2 regions of the Nisaea sediminum genome follow, and region 2 is predicted to be linked to the other one. Evidence: riboswitches for the same ligand, from Rfam matches in the RefSeq annotation. Region 2 holds a riboswitch; the other holds the start of a gene.

Region 1 (7,802 bases), 650 kb from region 2:
CAAAGGAACGCACCGGCAGGCCGAGCGCAACCGCGTTGCGGCGAACGAGATCGAAGACCTCCTCCAGCCGGTCGTAGCGGTCCTCGGTGAGGTACTGGTAACCGTGGGAGAGAAGCTCCGTCTGCGGCGGCGTCTCCGGCTGGCCCGTATCCTCGTGACCAAGTTTCGGATCGGTCACACGCAGGACGTGGAACTCGACCTCAAGCCCGGTGACGAGATCGTAGCCCTGCGCGTTCAGCTTCTCCACAGCGCGGCGGAGAATGCCGCGGGAGCAGACTTCAAGCGGCGTGCCGTCGGTGTCCGCGAGATCCGCCTGCATCCACCCCGAATGCGGCGACCAGGGCAGGGTTTTGAATGTCGTGGGATCCGGCAGCATCAGCACGTCGCCCGCCCCGGTGAGGCGGCCGGCACCGAAACCCGCATCCTCCTGCCAGACAGGGAAGACCGTGCGGTGAGAGGTATCCTTCAGCAGCAGGGTCGAGGTCATGGCGATGCCGGAGCGGAAGGCGCTCTCCAGCGCGTCCGCCATGATGGTCTTGCCGCGCAGGATACCGTGCTGATCGGCGAAGGAGATCCGGACGACTTCCAGCCCCTCTTCCGCGACCTGCTTCAGAACGGCGTCGATCACGGCCTGTCTTTCACCGGACATGTTCACGAGAGCGCCGCGTCCCAGCTGCAGGCGGCGCGGCGGCCGGCATCGCGGTCCGTCCAGACCGTCTCCCAAGCTTCTGTCGGTCCGATGGCGTCGATCGAGATCGGTCCCTTCACCTGCTCGGCGGCGGCCTCGTCCAGCACGAGCGGCAGCGCACCCTCGCCCTCCTTGACACTCTTGATCGCGGACCGGAGCAGACGCCGATAGCGCACGATGGCGGCATCCGAGGACGCCAGATGCTCGCGCCGCCGGTCCTGGACCGCTCCCATGGATTCGACCGCCCACTGGTCATGCACGTTGATGTCGAGCCCCATGCCGGTGTAGGTCAGCGTCTTCTGCTCTTCCGGATCGTAGCCGTACTGGTTCGTCTTGTTGCGGATCGGCGCGAAATCCGGCAGCCGGTGCTCCTTGATCCGCTGCTCCCACATCTTCTTCTTGTCGACCGGCGTGCCGAAGCTGGTGAAGACCGAGTACCAGTAGCAATGGGTGTCGTCGATCGGCACATGCCACTGGGTGATGGTCATCTCGTTCGACAGCGGGATGGTGATGGCGCAGGGGAAGACCTGGTTGGTCACCCGGACATGGCGCTGTCCGTTGCCGAGATCGCGCAGCGCGATGATGCGGAGACCGTACTCGGTCTCCTCCACCTTCAGTTCCGGATTTGCGAATTCGCGCAGCACCTTGGTCATCGGCATGTCGCTCTGCGCCGCCTTGTCGCGGAACTGCTTGCCGTAGCCGTCCGCCGGGTCCTCGTCCTGGAGGAAGCGGTGCAAGAAGGAGGCGTGCGCCGGATCGATACCGATCTCCAGCGCCTGCAGCCAGTTGCATTCCCAGAGCCCCTTGAACGCAAAAACGTGGCTGTCCGGCGCACGGAAACAGTCGAGCGCCGGAAAAGCCGGCGGCTCGCCCGGCCCCATATAGGTCCAGATGACGCCGGCCTTCTCCACCACGGGATAGCTGGAGATCTTGATCCGCTCATGCATGCGCGATCCGTCGGGCTCGGCCGGCTGTTCCGTGCATTGTCCGGTTTGGTCGAAATGCCAGCCGTGGAAGGGGCAGCGGATGCCGCCATCCTCAAGCCGGCCGTAGCAGAGATCGACGCCGCGGTGCGGGCAGAAACGGCTCATCAGGCCGAGCGTGTCGTCCTCGCGCCGGAACAGCACCAGATCCTCGCCCATCAGGCGGACCGGCACCACCGGGCGCGGGCCCTCCTCAAGCTCCACGGCGAGCGCAGCCGGCATCCAGTACCGGCGCAGCACTTGGCCCGCCGGTTGATCGGCGCCGACCAGTGTAATCTCGTCGTTCTTTTCCTGGCTCATCATGGCGGAAGTCTCCTTCGTCGAAGACGCGGATGAAAGGCGGCTAGTACTGGGTCTCCGGAATGGTGACGGTAAGGCCGTCCATCTCCGGGGTCAGCTTGATCTGGCAGGAGAGCCGGCTGGTCTCGCGCCGTTCGGCGGCCGCGTCCTCCAGCATTGCGAGCTCATCCTCCTGCGCCGGCGGCGCGAGCTTCATGCCTGCGTCATCGAGATAGACGTGGCAGGTGGCGCAGACGCAGCTTCCGCCGCATTCGGCCTCGATGCCCTCGACATCGTTGAAGACGGCGGCCTGCATGACGGACTCGCCGGTCTCGGCCTCGACGGTTTCCCGCGCGCCGTCCGGCTTCACGAAGGTTACGGAGATTTTCTCTCCCACGGCAGATCTCTCCTTGCAGGCCCTGACAGGACGCCGGACCCGCTGTTCCGTTTGACCGATTATCGAACATTCGGTCTATTATTGATCAAAGACAAAATAGACCGCAGCCGCAGGGCTCGGTCAAGCCCATGGGAGCACCATGACCGTCCAAGTGCCAGAGAAAGCCGCTCCGCTCTCCACGGAGATCGCCGACAAGGACATTTCGCTGACCTTCGCGAAAGGTATGGAAGTGCTGGAGGCCTTCGAAAGCGCGGCCGCTCCCCTGACCATTCCCGATCTCGCCCGCCGGACCGGCATCAACCGCTCGGTGACGCGCCGACTGGTCCTGACCCTCGTGCGCCTCGGCTATCTGACGGAAGCGAACCGCTCCTATGCACCGAGCCCCCGCGTGCTCCGGCTCGCCAGCGGATATCTGAGGGAGCGCCAGTTCGGCCGGACGGTGCAGCCCGTCATGGCGTCCTATTCGAAACAGCTCGGCGACGCGATCTCGCTCGCGGTCCGGGACGGAGCCGACGCGATCTATGTCGCCTACTCGCCTGGCGACCCGGCGCTGATTACCTCCGGCTTCGGCATCGGCTCGCGTCTCCCGCTGACCGCAACCGCAATCGGCCGCGCCCTCCTGGCCTTCGCCGAAGAGGAGGTCATCGACGAACTGCTTGCCGCTCCGCTGCCCGCCTACACGGCCACGACCAAGACCGACCCAGCCGCACTCCGGTCCGACCTCGGCGAAACGCGCGCACGCGGCTACGCGCTCGTCACGGGTGAGTATGAACCGGGCGTCACGTCCATCGCGGTTCCGATCCTTGACGGCCGTGGCAAAGCCAAGGCCGCACTCGGCATCGTCGGTCCGGCGGCACGGTTCGAGGAAATCGCGGTCTGCACGCAAAAAGCGGTAATGCTGCGGGACTGCGCGGAAACGCTGGCAAGCTTCGTCTGACGGTCTCTCATCCTGAAGCGGCGAACCGGGGCTTGCGCCCCGGCCCGCCTATCCCGAGCCGGTCCCATTCGGCCGCGAGAATTCACAAAGATCTTTCCGGTGAAGATCGGCTGACGGTCGTTTGCCCGTACGGGCGGATGTCATTTTCAGGAAGTTGTGAAGGACTGCGGGGCAAACCATACACTGGTATTCAGCGGCCCAGCAAGAAATTCGCGCCATTCGCGAATTGCGAGAATCCGCTTAGGAATTGTGATATCCGAGCCAGGGTTCTAGGGCTTCGAAACTTCGGTCCATCGCCCAAGCTCCCGCCCCGGGCAGCGAGATATGGCCGTAGCGAAGGGAGATCTGCGACTCGGCACTCTCTTCGTCTCGATGCGCGATCGCCGCGAGATAGAGCGCGGCCACCAGCCCACTCCGGTCCGCGCCAGCCTTGCAGTGGATCAGGATCGGTTTTTCCGCCGCGGCGAGGAGCTTCACAAGGTCCGCTGCCTCGTCCTGCGACAGATCCTCCGATGCGGACATCGGGAAATCGATATGTGCAATTCCCAGCTTCCTCGCTTCGGCGATCTCGGTCTCGTACCAAGCCGAATTTCCGCCCGTCCCACGCAGATTGACGATCGTCTGGATACCGTACGCGCTCTGATATGACGCTATGTCGCCGGCCGCCGGTTGCGCTGAACGGTATATCTCGCCGACGATCACCGGATGGAAATTGCCGGATAGCTGGAGTCCGCCGATATAGATCGCTGTCACCAGCAGGGCAGCAACGCCAGCGCAGATGCATTCCCGCACCGCGCGCCGATATTTCATGAAGAACGCCCTGACCATCTGCATGTCGCTTTCCGACACCGATCTATGCCGTCAATGCTCCATATGCCGTTCAGCGACGCCGCCGGACGAGTCGCGAAATGTCGCAGGCCCCGACCAGTCACTCGCTTCGAAAGCTCGGCAGGCCGATCCCGGTCGCGTCGAAGCCGCCGTCGACCGCGAGATACTGGCCGTTGATGTAGCTCGCCCGGTCGCTGCAGAGGAAGAAGATCGCCTCCGCCAACTCCTCTTCCAGCCCGTAGCGATTCAGCGGGATCGCGTCGTGATAGTCGGCGCGGATGTCGGGCGTGTGAACCTTCTTCGCCATGGCGGTGTCCACCGGTCCCGGTGCGACGGCATTGACCCGGATCCCGAGATTCCCGAGTTCGGCGGCCTGCTGCTTGGTCAGGTGCAGCACCGCGGCCTTGCTGGTGCCGTAGGCGACACGGAGCAGGCTTGCCCGGAGGCCCGAGATCGAGGCGATATTGACCACCGCGCCGCCGCCGGTTTTCAGCATCACCGGCGCCGCCGCGTTGGTGCAGAGAAACGGGCCGTTAAGATTGGTCGCCATGATCTCCGACCATTCCTCGAAGCTGGTTTCCAGCACCGGCTTGAAAGTCGCCACGCCGGCATTGTTGACCAGCGCGTCGAGGCGCCCGAAGGCCGCCTCCGTCTCCTCGACCGCACGCCGCACCTGCTCCGGATCCGAGACATCGGCGAAGACCGGCATGGCGCCGTTTCGCTGCCCGAGATCCTCCACCGCCCGCTTCAGCGTGTCCGTGTCCCGATCGAGCAGGGCCACGCGCCAGCCCTCGTCGAGGAACTTCCTCGCCGCGGCGAGGCCGATCCCCCGGGCCGCGCCGGTGATCAGGGCTACTTTCGACTCTGTCATCGCGCCCTCACCCGGCCTGCCGGCGATCGCGCACCGTTCCGATCTCCGAGAGATCGAACGGCGTCGTCTGGTAGATCTCGTTGATCCAGTTGGCGAACAGCAGATGGGCGTGGCTGCGCCAGCGGTTCAGCGGCGGATGGGTCGGATCGTCGTCGGTGAAATAACTGTGCGGAAGTTCCGGATTCATGCCGCGCCCGAGGTCGCGCTGATACTCCTCACCGAGAGAATCCGAGTCGTACTCGATGTGGTTGAACATGTAGAGCGCGCTTTTTGCGCGGTCTTCCATCAGGCACGGTCCCATCTCCGGCGAGTCCATCAGGACTTGAACCCCGGCGGACGACGGAACGTCGGCCACGCGCGTTTCCGTCCAGCGCGAGACCGGGATCGAGAAATCGTCGGAAAAACCGCGCAGATAGCCCGAGGCCGGCGCCAGATTGCGGTGCCGGTAGACGCCGAAGGCCTTCTTCGGCAGCTCGTGCTTTGGCACGCCGTGGAAATGGTGCAGCGCGGCCTGTGCCGCCCAGCAGATCATCAGGCTGGAATGCACATGGGTCTGCGTCCAGTCGAAGATCTCGCAGAGTTCCGACCAGTAGGAAACCTCCTCGAACGGCAGCCGCTCGACCGGTGCTCCGGTGACGACGAGGCCGTCGAACTTCCGCTCGCGCAGATCGCTCCACGGCTCGTAGAACGAGATCATATGCTCCTGCGGCACATTCTTCGGCACGTGGTCGGTCATCTTGATCAGCGTCAGCTCGACCTGCAGCGGGCTGGCGCCGAGCAGGCGCGCGATCTGGGTCTCAGTGCGGATCTTGTTGGGCATCAGATTGAGGAGCCCGATCTGGAGCGGCCTGATATCCTGACGCACCGCGTCCGCCTCGCGCATGACCATGACACCCTCGGCCTCGAGTGCGGCGAAGGCGGGAAGGTCATTCGGTATCCTGATCGGCATGTTCAAACCCTCTGCAGTTACAGGCATCAAGCAGAGCGGGCATTTCGGCGGGACCCGTTTGGTTGCCGTCTGGCCACATCCTCCGCGACAGGAGCGCCACCTTGCTCGGGGAGCAGGTTGGCGTTGAGCGTCCGCTCAACTCTTGATGTCCGGGATTGTCTACTTGATCCGGAGCCGGTTGGCAATTCCCTCCGCGCTGGGTGGAGCCTCGAGACTGTCAGGGTGTCGAGCGCGGCAGAGAAACCGGCGGAATCGGCTCCGGCAGGAGCGAGAGATCGGGCACGCCGGCGCCGATATCGATGAACCGGTTGTCATCCCCGACCGGGTTCTTCTCGGGATTGAGCTGCGGAAATTGCATGGACACGTTTCGCAGCGGCTGACGGATTGTGAAGAGCTGGACCGGTGCGCCAGGAGCGTTCGGAAATACCGGAAGGCAGAGATATTCCGACACGGCGTCCTCGCCGACGCTGTATCTGAACTTGGCGCGGAAGGTGATCCCGCAGGGCTGCGCCGCCATGGCCTCGTTGACCCTGGACCGGGCGGGCCAGTCCTCGGATCGGGAAAGCTCCTTCAGTGTGGTTCCGGTCAGCTCGCGGCCCCGGGCTTCGTTGATCTGCGTGCCGACCAGACGGAACACCTGCTCCTCGCGCGAGCGGATCTCGAGCACGCTCAGCAGCGAGAGCCAGCGGGCGATCTCCTCGAGACGGATGTCGGCCCGCTTCGGCGCAACCGCCGCTCCACGCCAGCGGTTCCAGGCTTCGGCAAAGTCGCGGCAACAGGGCGTTTCCAATATCGACAGCAGCAGATCGGACATCGGGTCATCCATAGGGATACTCCGCCGGCGCGCGGCAGGAGCGGGAACGCCGAATTTATTAGTCTGCAATGGTTAACGATTGGCTAGCCGGGGTCAGAATGAAATCGTAGCGCGACCGCCAGAGCGTATCCCCATCTATCCGCTCGAACGGCGCGACTAGGCTCTCCTTGACGCCGAAGACCGCGTCGGAGGTCAGATAGGGATCGCCTTCCACGAAAGTATGCGTGACGAGCTTCTCGAAGCCCGGCGCGGTGATCAGGAAATGCATGTGTGCCGGTCGCCAGGCATGACGGCCGAGCGCCTTCAGCATGTCGCCGACCGGCCCGTCTTCCGGGATCGGATAGGAGACCGGCTTGATGCCGGTGAAATTGTAGGCACCGTCGGGCCCGGTCACGAAGATCCCCCGGTTGTTCCATTTCGGCTGCTCGTCCGGCTGCTGCACCGAATAGAACCCGTCGGCATTGTCGGACCAGACGTCGATCCGCGCGCCTTCGACGGGCTTTCCGTCCAGATCGATCACCCGGCCCTCGAAACGGCAGCTCTCGCCCTTGCCGTCGAGCGAGATCGTCTCGCCCATCTCCCGGACCGGTGCCCCGGCGACATGGAAGGGTCCGAAGACGGTATTCTCCGTCGCGCTCTCCGGGCGGCGATTGTTGATCGCATCGACCAGCATGGAAAAGCCGAGCACGTCGGAGAGCAGGATGAACTCCTGACGCTCGCCGGAGCATTTCTGCCCGGTCGCGGTCAGGAAGGCGATCGCCTGTTCCCATTCCTCCTGGGTGAGACCGGTCTCCTTGGCGAAGGCGTGCAGGTGCTTCACCAGCGACGTCATGAGTTCCGCCACGCGCGGGTTCGCGGTCCCGGCCGTCCGGCCGTTGACCACCGCGGCGGAAGAATCCTCGGTGAAATATCCGCTCATGTCCGTCTCCTTCGGTTCACCCGGTCTGCTTGCGGAAACCCGCCGTATTGCGATAGCTGGCAGCGACCTCCTCGAGTTCCTCCGCCGAGATGAGATCCTCGATCCTGTCCTCGGGCCCCGTCACGCGGGCGGCCGCG
Region 2 (7,802 bases):
GGATCATCATCGTGATCGCGAAGATCCCGAGGAAGCCCGCCATCAGATATTTCACATACATTCCGAAGCCGGACTGCGAGACTTCGAAACTCAGCAACGCGCTGTTGATGATCGAACTCTTGCCTGCCATGCCGATGGCTAGGACTGTGACGCAAAGCGACATTCCGAGAACCAAAGAGCCCCAGATATTGACCAGACCCTTCATGCGGCTCGTGAGACCGGCATAGAGCACGTCGACGCGGACATGTCCGTCTTCATAGAGAGTATAGGCGCTGGAGAAGAGAAAAAGCGCGCCGTACCAGAAGCGGACGAGGTCGCCCTGGAAGGCCTGTTCGTAGGAGAAGATGAAGCGGCTCAGCACGATGCTGAGTTCGGCGGCGACAACCAGCAGGGCGAGCCAGGTGAATCCGAGCGAGCGGGAAAAGGCCGCCGTCACGCAGCCGGCGAGCACCAGCGGAATGTGAACGTAGGCGCCTCTGAACTGCGGGCGGCCGAGTGCTGTCGTTATGTCATCGCCGATCAGAAAAGGAAGCAGGCCTTCGACGCGCAGGAACGAGATCATCACATCTGCGAGTCCGACAAAGATGACCGCCCAGAACGAAGCCCTGATAATATAGGCGGAGATCGAAACCATGGCTTCGGAGTCGCTTCTCAAGAGCCTGTCCGGCGTGCGTATCGTGTAGAGGACGGCTCCGCCGACGCAAACCAGATAGGAGAGGGTCTGCACCGCGCCGAGTATCGTCGCGGTACTCTCCAGAGGGCTCTGTGGAGCAAAGGCCGGAAGCAAGCCCAGATGACCGAGAAAGGTCACCATACCCGGCCAGTCCAGCCAGAAGATGAGGTAATTGTTCAGCGCGAAGACGAGTGTTGCGCTGACTGCGGTCCAGCAAAAGATGCGAGCAAAAGCAGAAACGGGCGTCTGATATCCAGACGCCGCCGCGGCACCCATCGATGCCCCCGAAGCCGATCCGATCATGTCCTGAAGTCTTCTTTCAAGAAAGGAGACGGGATCGTGGCGATCCCGTCTCTATCGTTTGCGGTGTTTAGGCGATTACAGGCCGATAACGCGGTTGCGCTTCTGAGAGTAACCGACGTCAGCGAGCTTCAGCCAGCCACCGGCTTCAGAGCGGGCTTTCAGGAAGCCTTCATGGACACGGTTGGCGAGATCGCTGTGCTGGCGGGTCTCTTCGAAGACCTCGTCGGCCGCGGTGCCGAAGGCGTCATAGACGTCGTCGTTGAATTCCTTGACGACGACACCGTGCTCGTCGATCAGCTTGCGCAGATATTCACCGTTCTTGGCGTTGTATTCCGCCATCATCCAGTCGTTGGTCTGCATCGCGACGGACCGGATGACCGCCTGATCGGTTTTGGTCAGGGAACCCCACCAGGAGGCATTCATGCCGAGGGAGTCGGGCCCGCCCGGCTCGTGCATGCCCGGGAAGTAGTAGTACTTAGTGGCTTCGTAGAACTTCATCGCATAGTCGTTCCACGGACCGACCCACTCGGTCGCCTCAATGGCGCCGGACACCAGGTTTTCGTAGATCTGACCGCCCGGCAGGGACACAGGGGAAGCGCCCAGCTTGGCCATGACGTCGCCGCCGAGGCCAGGAATACGCATTTTCAGGCCCTTGAGGTCGTCGGCGCTGTTGATTTCCTTGTTGAACCAGCCGCCCATCTGCACGCCGGTGTTGCCGGCCGGCAGGCACTTCAGGCCGAAGTCGGAGGCCAGCTCGTCCCACAGTTCCTGACCGCCCATGTGATGGACCCACGCGGCCATTTCGCTGAAGGTCAGCCCGAACGGCACGGAAGTGAAATAGGCCCAGGCCGGGTGCTTGCCTTTCCAGTAGTAATCGGCGGAGTGATAGGCCTGCGCGTTGCCGGAGGCGACTTCGTCGAACACGTCGAACGCGCCGACGCGCTCGCCGGCGGCGAAGTACTGCACCTGGATGCGGCCGCCGGAGGTTTCCTGAATGCGCTCGGCCAGCAGCTGAGCGTTGGTGCCCAGACCCGGGAAGTCACGGCCCCAGCTCGAGACGATGACCATCTCGATGCGCTCTTGCGCGAGTGACGGTTTCGGGAAGGACGATGCCGCAGCAGCGGCGGCACCACCGACACCGGCCAGCCCAGCCTTGGTAATAAAGTCGCGACGTTTCATTGCGAAGCTCCCTGGTAAGATTGTTTCTTCAGTTGCGAACAGATCGCAGAGTGAAGCCACTGACCGCACTCTTTACAAGTGTCTATTCACAGCTCGCCGAAATTTGTGCGTTCGAATTTCGGATTTGGCAACCATTCATCTCCATAAATACCGCAATGCGGCATAAATTTGCTCAGACCCCCCTTGTGCGGGTTCGAAAATGTCAAATTTTGCGGTTTTGAACTTCCGAAATGCCTTCGAATCCGGTTTCTGCTCAGACCGGGAGCGCTGTGGTCTCCTTGATCGTCTCCATTGAAAAGCGCGAGGTGACTTCGCTGAGTGCGGTCAGTTCGACGAGTTTCTTGTAGAACTGGTCAAAGCTCTTCATGTCGGGAACAACGACCTTGAGCAGGTAGTCAACTTCGCCTGCCATGCGATGGAATTCGAGCACTTCCGGCATCGCCTGAACCGTGTCGGCGAAAGTCTGCAGCCAGTCGGCCGAATGTTCTCCCGTCTTGATGCTGACGAAGACGGTCAGTCCGTAACCGAGCTTGTCCGCATCCAGAACAGCGACCTGGCGCTTGATCAGGCCGTCGACCTGCATCCGATTGATTCGCTTCCAGCAGGGCGAAGCCGAGAGCCCGACCTGCCGCGCGATATCGGAAACCGAGATGCTGCTGTCCTCTTGCAGGAGGCGCAGGATCTTTCTGTCCATGTCATCCATTCTTGATTTTCCAATTTCCTGACAAAGACCGTCTTCATTTTAGCTCCATGAGAACGATCCGTTCTATTTGAGGGGGCAATATTGTCGATATGGGAAAAATAATGATATTTCAGAGGCGTTGAGAGTTCAACACTCTCTCCACCCGGCAACGGGGGCGCGGCGATTTGAAGGGCAGCTTGCGGCCGCGAACGAAACCGCTAAAGCGCCACGGGATGATCCCCGTGGGCCCTTTCGTGACAACGGAATGGAGCCGGCCATGAGGTCGCATCTCGGAACTGCCAACCTTTCTGCGGATCCCCGCCGATGAAATACCTGCCGATATTCACTGATCTTTCCGGTCATTGGGCGCTTCTTGTCGGCGGAAACGAGGATTCTGCCCGCAAGCTCCGGCTGCTGCTGAGGACAGAGGCTCGCATCCGCGTGGTCAGTGCCGCTCCGAACGACGAGATTTCAGCATTGGCTGAATCAGGAAGGATCGAGTTGCTGCGCCGCGGGTTCGAGGACCGCGATCTGGACGGCGTCCGTCTCGCGATCGTCGGCGATGCCGAAGCTCTCGAGATCAAGGACGTGGCACACCGGATCCGATCGACGGGCATTCCGACAAACGTCGTCGACCGTCCGGAGCTTTCCACCTTCATCATCCCGGGTATCGTCGACCGCGACCCGATCGTCATCGCCATAGGCAGCGAGGGAGCGGCGCCCGTCATGGTACGGCGCATCCGCGAGAAGATCGAAAGCCTGCTTCCGGTCCGCCTCGGCGTGCTCGCCAGATTTGCGCAAAGTTTCCGGGGCGCCGTATCGGCTGCCGTCCCGGAGGGAGCCGGGCGACGCTTGTTCTGGGAGCGGTTCTTCGACGGGCCGGTTGCGCAAGATGTGCTTGAGGGGCGCGAGAAGCCGGCACGCGAAGCCATGCTCCGCCTGGTGAACGGCGGCGCGCAGTCCGCCCCGTCCGGCTCCGTCGCGCTTGTCGGAGCGGGACCGGGCGATCCGGACCTTCTTACCCTGAAAGCTTTGCGGCTGATGCAGGACGCGGACGTCATTGTTCATGACGCGCTGATCGGCCCGACAATGCTGGATTACGTCCGGCGGGACTCGCTGCGTATCGATGTCGGGAAGCGTGCCGGACGGCAGTCCTGGAGCCAGGACGCGATCAACGCGCTTCTGGCTGAACATGCGGAAGCCGGGCGCCGCGTGGTGCGCCTCAAAGGTGGCGATCCCTTCATCTTCGGACGGGGCGGGGAGGAGCTGGCCTATCTGAAGGCGCGCGGCATCGCGGTCGAGGTGGTGCCGGGTGTCACCGCGGCGCTCGGTGCTGCCTCGGTCGCCGGCCTGCCGCTGACCCACCGCGATCACGCCAACCGCCTGACCATCCTGACCGGACATGACCGCAACGGCCTCTCGGACTTCGACCACCATCTGCTGGCCGACCCGAAGGGCACGTTGGTCATTTATATGGGCCTCGGCGCAGCACCCCGGATCATGGCCGACGCCCTTGCTGCCGGTCGCGCCGCTTCGACGCCGGTCGTGGTGATCGCAAAGGCGACATTGCCGGAGCAGCGCGTCCTCAAGGCGCAGCTCGGCGGACTGGCGCGTCTGGTCGAGGAGCAAAAAGTCGAAGCCCCCGCACTGATCGTGATCGGTGACGTAGCGGCGCTTGCCGACGGAGAGATTTTCGAGGCGGCCGATGCCGGGCATCGCCGCCTCGCTGTCTAGGAAACGAATGAGATGAAGAAGAAGTTCGAGAAGCAGATCATGACCGCGAACAGGCTCGGCGACGGCGCCGTCGTCTATCTGGCGGCGGACGACGACTGGGTGCTCAGTCTGCACGATGCCGAGGTGGCCGAGAGCGAGGAGGCGGCGATCCGGCTCGAGGAACGCGCCGGTCTCGCGATGAAGCAGCAGAAGATCGTCGGTCCTTATCTCTTCGCAGTCGCCGTTTCCGACCGCGGGATCTCGCCGATCAGCCAGCGCGAGATCATTCGCGCCGCGGGCCCGACTGTCGGCACCGATCTCCCCGAAACCACACCGCTCCGCTGAGCCCGGATATCGAGAGATGTATCAGTATAACGAATTCGACCATGCCTTCCTCCGGGACCGGACCGCGGAATTCCGCGATCAGGTCGCGCGCCGCCTCGCGGGCGAACTGACCGAGGACGAGTTCAAGCCGCTCCGGCTGATGAACGGGCTCTACCTGCAGCTCCATGCCTATATGCTGCGGGTCGCGATCCCCTACGGCACCCTGAATGCGAAGCAGATGCGCCAGCTCGGCGTGATTGCCAAGCGCTGGGACCGCGACTGGGGACATTTCACCACCCGGCAGAACATCCAGTACAACTGGATCAAGCTGGACGACGTGCCGGACATCCTGGACGCGCTCGCCGATGTCGAGATGCACGCGATCCAGACCAGCGGGAACTGCATCCGCAACGTGACGGCGGACCAGTTCGCCGGCGTCGCCGCCGACGAGATCGAGGATTCCCGCGTCTGGGCCGAGATCATGCGGCAATGGTCGACACTGCATCCGGAATTCACCTTCCTGCCGCGCAAATTCAAGATCGCCATTACCGGCTCGGAGCATGACCGGGCGGCGGTGAAGCTGCACGATATCGGCCTCCGCATGCGCCGCAACGAGGACGGCGAGACCGGGTTCGAGGTGATCGTCGGAGGCGGGCAGGGACGGACGCCCATCGTCGGCGAGACGATCCGCGAGTTCCTGCCGAAGCAGCACCTGCTCTCCTATCTCGAGGCGATCCTCCGGACCTACAACCTGCTCGGCCGCCGCGACAATCTCTACAAGGCCCGGATCAAGATCCTGGTCGCCGCCGTCGGCATCGAGAAGTTCGCCGAGATGGTGGAGGAGGAGTGGGAGGCGATCCGCGACAGCGTGCTGACCCTGGAGCCTGAACGGATCCGCGAGATCGAGCGGCATTTCGCACCGCCCGCCTACGAGGAGATCGCCGAGCCGGTAGTCTCCTTCGATGCGGCCCGCTTCACCGATCCGGCCTTCTCGGCCTGGACCCGGACCAATCTCTTCCCGCACAAGCAGCCGGGCTATGCCGTCGTTACGGTATCGCTGAAGCCGGCCGGCGGTGTGCCGGGCGATGCCACATCAGCACAGATGGAGGCTCTGGCCGATCTCGCCGAGCGCTATTCTCTCGGCGAGCTCCGGATCGCGCACGAGCAGAACGTGGTTCTGCCGAACGTCCGCAAGCAGGACCTGCACCGGTTCTGGCATGAGCTCGGCACGCACGGGCTGGCGGATGCCAATGTCGGCCTGATCACGGACATCATCTCCTGCCCGGGTCTCGATTACTGCAACCTCGCCAATGCCCGCGCGATCCCGATCGCCCAGCGCATCAGCCGGCATTTCGCCGACCCGGCACTGCAGGCGGAGATCGGCCCGATCACGCTGAACATCTCCGGCTGCATCAATGCCTGTGGGCATCACCATGTCGGCAATATCGGCATCCTCGGCGTCGATAAGAAAGGCGTCGAGCATTACCAGATCACCATCGGCGGAATCGCCGACGAGAACGCGGCCATCGGCCGGATCCTCGGCCCGTCCTTCCCGGCGGAAGAGGTGGTCGACGCCATCGACACCCTGATCGCCACCTTCCGGAAGATCCGGGAACAGGGTGAGTTTTTCATCGACACCGTGAAGCGGGTCGGCATCGAACCTTTCAAGGAGACTCTCTATGCCAATCATTAGGAATGGCCGGATCGAGGAGAATATCTGGGTCTCGCTCGCGGAGACGGACTCAAGCGCGCTTTCCCGCGACACGCCGGTTGTCGTCGGCCTCGCGGAATGGACGGCCGGACGGGAGACGCTGATCGCCAATTTCGAGCGCCGGGCCGTCAGATTGGAGAATGTGGACGCGGTCGAGGAGATCGCGGACGATCTCGATTTCATCGACGCCGTGATCCTCGTTTTCCCGAAATTCAACGATGGCCGTGCCTTTTCCCAGGCCCGTCTGCTGCGGGACCGCCTCGACTTCAAGGGTGAAATTCGTGCGACGGGGCATGTGATCCAGGATCAGTTTCTGTTCCTGCAGCGTTGCGGCGTGGATGCCGTCGAGGCGAAGGACGAGAAGCTTCTCGATGCCTGGATGCGGGCGCACAAGCGCTTCAAGGGCTTTTACCAGCCGGCCCTCGCGATCCCGGAAGGGAAGTCGGAAGATAAGGTCGCCCGGAACGACGGCTTTGGCGGCGCCTACAGCCGCGTCGAGCCTGCCGTGCTCGCGAGCTGGGCCTACTGAAGCGGGATTTGGCGCTCCACCCAATTGCCTCGGCGCCAAATCGACCTGAGCCGCCGGAAGGACTACCTTCCGGCGGTTTTTTGCTGGCCCCTTACTGAAGGAAGTCCCTCAGTAGTCCGGTTATTGTTTCCGGTGCCTCCATGCTGGGGAGGTGAGCCGCATTGCGGAGGACAATGTGTGATCCGTCCCGGATCCCGTCCGCGACCTTGCGGCACCGTTCTTGAACATGCGGGAAATCCAGATCGCCCCAGATCACCAGCGACCTAGCCCGTATCTCGTGCAGGCGATGGTAGGCGTCTTCACTGTCCGTGTTGCTCCCCGGTGACGGCTTGCGGAGCACGGTGCCGTTCATCTCAAGGAAGAGCGCGCGCGCCGGTTCTGTGACACGCCCAGGCTGTGACAGGGCGCCGTCCAGCACGACACGCGCTTTGAGGTCGTTGACCCGATCGACATCGCGCTTGGTCTCGGCGTGTCTGATCTCTTCCATGAGCGAGGCCACCGGTGCCGGATAACTGGGGGCGGGCGACCCGCTTACATTCGGGGCTATGAGCACCAGAGAATGGACGCGCGCCGGATATCTGAGTGCAGCATCCAGTGCAATCTGGCCTCCCTGCGAGCATCCGACGAGAGTGACGGGACTCCCGTCGCCCAGCTTGTCGATAACGGTCATCAGGTCTTCGACCGACGA

Evidence for each region. A riboswitch is a leader RNA that binds a small molecule or an ion and turns the genes downstream of it on or off. The one in region 2 is predicted to bind S-adenosylmethionine.
Region 1: linked by a shared signal. The riboswitch ahead of IG122_RS08270 (homoserine O-succinyltransferase) and the one ahead of cysG (siroheme synthase CysG) in region 2 are both predicted to bind S-adenosylmethionine.

The regions. Positions count from the first base shown of each region.
Region 1 is NZ_JACZCQ010000003.1:666,565-674,366, forward strand. It holds gene IG122_RS08240 (glutamine synthetase family protein) at 1-649, opposite strand, end outside; gene IG122_RS08245 (Rieske 2Fe-2S domain-containing protein) at 652-1,974, opposite strand; gene IG122_RS08250 (2Fe-2S iron-sulfur cluster-binding protein) at 2,015-2,347, opposite strand; gene IG122_RS08255 (IclR family transcriptional regulator) at 2,487-3,284, shown strand; gene IG122_RS08260 (dual specificity protein phosphatase family protein) at 3,525-4,118, opposite strand; gene IG122_RS08265 (SDR family NAD(P)-dependent oxidoreductase) at 4,213-4,983, opposite strand; gene IG122_RS08270 (homoserine O-succinyltransferase) at 4,991-5,932, opposite strand; SAM-I-IV-variant riboswitch at 5,981-6,086, opposite strand; gene IG122_RS08275 (PAS domain-containing protein) at 6,150-6,758, opposite strand; gene IG122_RS08280 (intradiol ring-cleavage dioxygenase) at 6,805-7,665, opposite strand; gene IG122_RS08285 (flavin-dependent oxidoreductase) at 7,682-7,802, opposite strand, start outside.
Region 2 is NZ_JACZCQ010000003.1:16,602-24,403, reverse strand. It holds gene IG122_RS05075 (TRAP transporter small permease subunit) at 1-976, opposite strand, end outside; gene IG122_RS05070 (TRAP transporter substrate-binding protein) at 1,052-2,155, opposite strand; gene IG122_RS05065 (Lrp/AsnC family transcriptional regulator) at 2,409-2,858, opposite strand; SAM riboswitch at 3,005-3,079, shown strand; gene cysG (siroheme synthase CysG) at 3,162-4,571, shown strand; gene IG122_RS05055 (DUF2849 domain-containing protein) at 4,584-4,895, shown strand; gene IG122_RS05050 (nitrite/sulfite reductase) at 4,912-6,567, shown strand; gene IG122_RS05045 (DUF934 domain-containing protein) at 6,554-7,114, shown strand; gene IG122_RS05040 (alpha/beta fold hydrolase) at 7,206-7,802, opposite strand, start outside.